Regions from separate parts of the Aurantimonas sp. A3-2-R12 genome, predicted to be linked through region 2. Evidence: predicted binding sites of a transcription regulator. Region 2 holds the regulator's gene; the other holds the start of a gene.
What was found. Region 2 encodes PhoB, which activates phosphate uptake and scavenging genes when phosphate is short. Its sites were predicted from a motif close to TGTCATNNANCTGTCAT; they were not measured.

Region 1 (3,407 bases), on a different contig from region 2:
GCTGGGCGATCCGGCTGGTCATGGCTTCGGTGCGGAACTCGGTCTCGCGGGCCAGCGTGTGCAGCACGATATCGGCATGGGCGAGCAGCGGCGACTTGCCGAAATTCGTTACGCAGATGGTGGTCGCGCCGGCTTCCTTCGCCAGCCGGGTCGCGGTCAGGGTCTCCACCGTGCTGCCTGAATGCGAGATGGTAATCACCGCCGTCGCGGGATCGCACAGGGAGGCGGTAATCGCCTGAACATGACTATCGACACTGGCGTGCGAGGGAATCCCGATGCGAAGGAGGCGGTAGTTCGCGTCCTCCGCCACAGTCGCCGCGCTGCCGATACCGAACACCTCAACGCGCTTCGCCGCACGGATCGCGTCCACCGCCGCCTGCATCGCTCCGACGTCGAGCGCCCTCTGCGTATCCTGCAGCGCCTGAAGATCCGACTTGAAGACCTTGTCGATAACGGTCGCGAGCCTGTCGCCGCGCGAGAGATCCTCATGGATGAACTGAACCGGCTGAACGAGCTCGCGCGCTAGTGCGATCTTGACCTGCTGGAAACCCCGCGCGCCGATCTGCTGGCAGAGCCCGACCACGCTGCCCTCGCTGGCGGCTGTGCCTTCCGCGACCTCGGTCACCGACATGTGGATGACGTCGGCCGCGTTTGCGCGGATGAAATCGGCAATGCGGCCGGCCGTGGGAGGCAGGCTGGCCCGGATCGCGGCGAGACGATCGAGCACGCCGCCGAACGCCTCGCTCCGACCGGCAGGGCTTTTCTCCGCGTGCTTGCGCGCTGCATCGCTCATTCAGGCCGTCTCCTGCATATTCAGGAAGAGAGCGGGTCCGAGGTCGCCCGGCCGAACCCGCAGGAACCGCATTCCCAAACGCCGCGCTCCGGCGCCATCGGTCGCCGGGTTGTCGCCGATCATCAGCGCCTTCGTCGGCGCCACGCCGAGCCGCTCGCAGCCGAGCCTGAACAATAGCGATTCGGGTTTGCCGACGACATGGTAGTCGTCGCGGCCGGCGCAGGCCAGTATCGCGGCGGCGAGCGCGCCGGCTTCGGGAACCGGTTGGCCATCAGGACCCCGGTGGCTGCCGTCGGGACAGGCCACGTAGAGCTCGGCGCCGCTGGATACCGCAGTCGCGGCGGACGCCAGCTTGCGGTAGGAAAAGCGCGTGTCCCGCCCGACCAGGACGACGTCGCAGCGCTCCGTGGCCGGACGGAGCCCCCGCTTTCGGGCGTAACGGTGCAGGGCCCGGCTCCCGAGAAGCAACACCCGCGCCCCCGGACAGTCCCGCGCCACGCGGTCCACCGCCGCGGTGCCCGCGAGCACGATATGCTCCGGCCCGACCGGCAGGCCGATCCGACGCAGCCGCCGCGACAGGTCCCCTGGCGTGTGCTCGGCATTGTTCGAGACGATCGCGAATTGCCCTTCGAGCCGGTCCAGAAGCCAGGCCGCGCCGGGCAACGCCACGCCGCCGGTCACCAAAGTTCCATCGAGATCCAGCAGATAGCCTTCAAGCCCCTCAACCATTGGCGACACGGCAAACCCTTTTCCATTGGTTCCAAGGCAAAGATGTATTGATGAAATCTCAGTGTCAATATGAAATCTCATTGAGATAGCTTCATCTACCTGTCACAGAACGTCTCTAGGACTCCGATCGAACCTTTCGAAACCGGAGCCCCGCCGTGCTTGGATATGCCCTGACGCGCATCGTTCGAATGGCGATCACGATCCTTGTCATCGTCACCGGCGTGTTCTTCGCGACCCGCCTGTCGGGCAACGCCGTCGACTTCATCGCCGGGGAGGGTCTGGGGGCCGACGACCGGGCGAAGTTGATCGCATATTACGGCCTCGATTCCTCGCTCTGGGAGCAATACCGGCGCTATCTCTACTCCTTCGCGGACGGCAATTTCGGCATCTCCTTCATCGAGCGCCGGCCGGTCTCGACAATCGTCATGGAGCGCATCGGCCCCTCGCTGCAGCTCCTGTTCGGCGCCATCGCGCTCACCCTGATCGTGGCGGTGCCGGCGGGCATCGTCGCGGCGATCCACCGCAAGTCCTGGATCGGCTCCGCGGTGACGAGCATGGCCTTCCTCGGCTATGCAATCCCCAACTTCATCCTCGCCATCCTGCTGATCCTGACGCTGAGCTTCTGGCTCGGCTGGTTGCCGAGTTCAGGCTCGGGCACATGGGCGCATTTCGTGATGCCGTTGATCGTGCTCTCCGCCGCCCTGATCGCGAGCCTTACCCGATTCACCCGCAACGCCATGCTCGACGTCCTGAGCCAGGATTATCTGCGCACCGCCCGCGCCAAAGGCTTGCCCGAGCGCACGGTGATCTTCAAGCACGCGCTGCGCAACGCGCTCATCACCATCTTGTCGGTGCTCGGCCTCCAGATCGCCGGGCTCGCCGCCGCCGGCAACGTCGTCGTGGAGTCGATCTTCGACTGGCACGGCATCGGCGAGATGCTGGTTAGCGCGGCGCTGCGCCGCGACTACCCGGTGCTCCAGTTCGGCGTTCTTTCCGTCGCCGTCGCCGTCATCCTGATCAACACGATCGTCGACATGGCCTATGCCGCCGCCGACCCGCGGGTCCGGCTATCCAATGCATGAACGGGAGGCGACGATGACGCAGACCTTCGTTGAGATCGGGCGCACCATGGACAAGGGCTCGCGCCGCACGCGGATGGCCGGGGCCGTCGGCGATCTGTGGGACGACACCAACTGGATCGTCCGGATTGCGGCGCTGCTGGGTCTCGTCCTGCTTGTCCTGGCGATCTTCGCGCCTGTGCTGGCGCCTTACGATCCCGTCGCCCAGAGCCTTCTATCCAGGCTCGGGCCACCGCTCGGCTTCGAGGGTGCCAAGGCGGGACACTGGCTCGGGACCGACGAACTGGGTCGCGACGTCCTCTCGCGCTCGCTCTATGGTCTGCGGCTTACCCTCGGCGTGGCGTTCCTGGGCGCGGTGATCGGCATGCTCATCGGCGGCACGCTCGGCCTGGCTGCTGGTCTTCTTCGCGGCTTCGTCGACGACCTCGTCATGGGGCTGGTCGACATCCAGATCGCGGTGCCGTTCACGCTGATCGCGCTGTTGGCCGTCGCGATCCTGGGCGGCGACCTGCAGGTGCTCGTTGTGGTACTCGGAATCGCCTATTGGGAACAATATGCGCGCATCACCCGCGGCGAGGTGCTGAGGCTGCGGGAGATGCCTTTTATCGAAGCCGCCCAGGCCTCGGGAGCCAGCGGCACGCGCATCGCTCTCAAGCACGTGCTGCCGAACCTGATGTCCCCGCTGGTGGTGATCTTTACCGTCAACATCTCCAACATCGTCCTGCTGGAATCGACCCTGTCCTTTCTGGGGCTGGGGCTGCGGCCACCGACGGCAACCCTCGGCTCCATGGTCGGCATGGGACGTG
Region 2 (3,407 bases):
CGGCCTGGCGACGTCGAAGACGGAGATGGAAGAGATCGTGGTGACCAGCCTTCGCAAGGCTGGCCTGTTCGAGGAGGTCAAGGACCGTCTCGATGAACCGGGGACCGGCTTGTCTGGCGGTCAGCAGCAGCGTCTGTGCATCGCTCGCGCCATCGCCGTCTCGCCCGAGGTGATCCTGATGGACGAGCCGTGTTCGGCCCTCGATCCGATCGCGACCGCCAAGATCGAGGAACTGATCGACGAATTGAAGCAGAACTACACGATCGTGATCGTTACCCACTCGATGCAGCAGGCGGCGCGGGTGTCGCAGCGCACGGCGATGTTCCATCTGGGCCGCGTCGTCGAGGTCGGGGCGACGGAGAAAATGTTCTCCAACCCCGACGACAAGCGCACCCAAGACTACATCACCGGGCGCTTCGGCTGAACGAAAACTATGAGGAAAGCGGCAGATGACCGAGCATACCGTCACGTCCTACGAGGACGAACTCAAATTCATCGTGCGCCGGATTTCGGAGATGGGCGGCCAGGCCGAGCGGATGGTCGAGCAGTCGGTCGCGGCCTTGATGCGCAGCGACTGGGATCTGGCGCAGTCGGTCGTCGCCGATGACGTGTTGCTCGACGCGGCCCAGCGCGACCTCGACGAGCGGGCGATCCGCACCATCGCCAAGCGCCAGCCGATGGCCGTCGACCTGCGCGAGATTGTTGGCGCCATCCGCATTTCCAACGATCTGGAGCGGATCGGCGATCTGGCCAAGAATATCGCCAAGCGTGTGATCGCCGTGCACGACCATTCCCAGCCGGTGCAACTCGTGCGCGGCATCGAGCATTTGTCGGAACTGGCGCTGGTGCAGCTGAAGGAAGTGCTCGACGCCTATGGCGAGCACGATCACCTTCGGGCGATGGCGGTTCGCGACAATGACGAGCAGATCGACGCGATGTACACCTCGATCTTTCGTGAGCTGCTGACCTACATGATGGAAGATCCGCGCAACATCACCGCCTGCACGCATCTGCTGTTCAGCGCGAAAAACATCGAGCGCATCGGCGACCACGCGACCAACATCGCCGAGACGATCTATTATATCCAGACCGGCGAACAGATGGAGGCGGAGCGGCCGAAAGGCGACAGCACTCCGTCCTTGGTGCAGCAGGGGTCCAACCTGCCGCCCGCCGGCCCCGAAGGGTAAACGGACATGGCCACACGCATCGCCGTGGTGGAGGACGAGGACGCGCTCGGCGTCCTGCTTCGCTACAATCTCGAAGCCGAAGGTTACCAGGTCGACGTCATTACCCGGGGCGACGAGGCGGACCTGCGCCTCAAGGAAGAATTACCCGACCTCCTGATCCTGGATTGGATGCTGCCGGGTTTGTCCGGCGTCGAACTTTGCCGCAGACTTCGTCAGCGCGGCGAGAGCGAGAAACTTCCGATCATCATGCTGACCGCCCGCGGCGAGGAAAGCGAACGCGTGCGCGGCCTGTCGGTCGGCGCCGACGATTACGTGGTCAAGCCGTTCTCGACGCCGGAACTGATCGCACGGGTTCGGGCAATGCTGCGGCGGGCAAAGCCCGAGAAAATCTCCAAGCTTTTGACCGCCGGTGATATCGACCTCGATCGGGAGAACCACCGGGTTCGCCGGGCCGGCCGCGAGATCAAGCTCGGCCCGACCGAGTTCAAGCTGATGGAGTTCTTCATGCAGTCCCCAGGGCGGGTGTTCTCCCGCGAGCAACTGCTCGATGGCGTCTGGGGCAGGGACATCTATGTGGATGAGCGCACCGTCGACGTCCATGTCGGACGCCTGCGCAAGGCAATCAAACGCGGCCGCGAGCGAGACCCGATCCGGACTGTTCGCGGTGCCGGCTACGCCCTCGACGAGCAATTCTCCGCCACCGCCAAACCGTCGGCGACAAGCGCGATGGAGAGCGCGGGGTCGTAGAGGAACGAGCATCCGCGGCCGTTCAAGACGAAGAGACCTCCGAATACCAAGAGACCGCCGAATGGCGGTCTCGATTTCCCGGAAAGTGAAAGCTCGGAAGGACGCGCGCTTGTCAGCGCGCCCGTCGCCGTTCGGATGCCGGCTGGAAGGCCAATGACGCGTGGTATTCGCAATAGGGCGAAGACTCGTTCGAGCCGTTGCCGCAAAAGTGGAAACCCGGCTTCAGCGGATCGCCCACTGGCCATTTGCAGGTGCTCTCGGTCAGTTGCACGAGGCTGAGCTTACGCGCGATCGGGACCACTTCGCCAGATTGACGTTGGGGTTCGGCGATCACTTCCGTCTCCTCCTCGGGATCCATCTTCAAAGCCGTCGCACCGTGGGTGCGGGGCATCGAGCGCGCCGAAACCGATTGCGCCGGCATAAAACGTGCCGGCTGCACCATTTCGATGGTCTCGACTTCCTTCAAGTGGGGCGACGCTTGCCGTTCCGCAACCGGAGCCGCGACATTGGGAGACTTCGCGCGCGATTCCAGCTTCAGCCGATGGACCTTTCCGATCACCGCATTGCGGCTGACACCGCCCAGCTTCTCGGCAATCTGGCTGGCACTGAGGCCCTCCGTCCAAAGCTGCTTCAGCAACTCCACGCGTTCGTCGGTCCAGCCCATGACAAGCTCCTTACAGCAAAAATATGCGGCGGGCGGAATCCTTCACCCCGCACAAACGGTGTGCGAGGTGACGCACTACATTTATTGAGGAACTAGGTCCGCCGCACGAAATCTAGTATCTTGAATTCAATTTAGCCCATCGCTGGACTCTGTGACAAGAGTCCAGCGTGTCACAGGCGAATCGATTTGTCGTTTTCCCCAGACTTGTGGGTTAATGGGGCGTTAACGCAGACCGTGAATTTTGCGCGGAACGCGAGGCACGCCGAATTCGCACTCCATCGCGGCCCGGTTCCAGCCACCCCTATCGGCCGCTGCCGCGTAGGTCGATTGCAGGAACCGCAGCAGCGTCGCTTCCGGATCGGCGCTTGTCCGGACCGATTCATACGGCAGCAGAAACTCTCCGAGCTTCGCGTCGAAGCGCGCGGCGACCGGCTCCACCGCACGGTCCGCGAAGCCATTCGGCACGGGGTAGGCGTAGGAATAGAACATCGCCTCGTCGATGCCGCCGCCCCCCGGCCAGAACCCTGCCGAAGAGACCTCGTGGCTGTAGGCCTCGCGCGTCACCACATCCGGCAAGTTTGGAAAACCGCCGGGATGCAAAGGGGCGGGGCGACCGGAAAAACGTGTCACGGCAAGATCGAGCGCGCCCCAGAAGAGATGCACCGGGCTGACCTTGCCGACAAAGCCTGTGCGAAAACGTCCGAACACACGATCGATATGGATAAGGGCTTGGTGGAAGCGGCGCACCGCGTCGCGGTCGTAAGGCCGCTCCTCGGTGTCGGAGGCGAATGGAACCTCGTCCGGCAATT

Region 1: VSX60_RS14575 (HAD-IIA family hydrolase) is a predicted target of PhoB. The motif match lies at 1,612-1,628, and genes of this name have one in related genera.

What each region holds. Positions count from the first base shown of each region.
Region 1 covers NZ_JAYXIH010000027.1:35,554-38,960, forward strand. The annotation lists gene VSX60_RS14570 (MurR/RpiR family transcriptional regulator) at 1-793, opposite strand, end outside; gene VSX60_RS14575 (HAD-IIA family hydrolase) at 794-1,522, opposite strand; gene VSX60_RS14580 (ABC transporter permease) at 1,678-2,604, shown strand; gene VSX60_RS14585 (ABC transporter permease) at 2,618-3,407, shown strand, end outside.
Region 2 covers NZ_JAYXIH010000031.1:5,052-8,458, reverse strand. The annotation lists gene pstB (phosphate ABC transporter ATP-binding protein PstB) at 1-424, shown strand, start outside; gene phoU (phosphate signaling complex protein PhoU) at 450-1,187, shown strand; gene phoB (phosphate regulon transcriptional regulator PhoB) at 1,194-1,934, shown strand; gene VSX60_RS15515 (GcrA family cell cycle regulator) at 2,047-2,598, opposite strand; gene VSX60_RS15510 (DUF5996 family protein) at 2,821-3,407, opposite strand, start outside.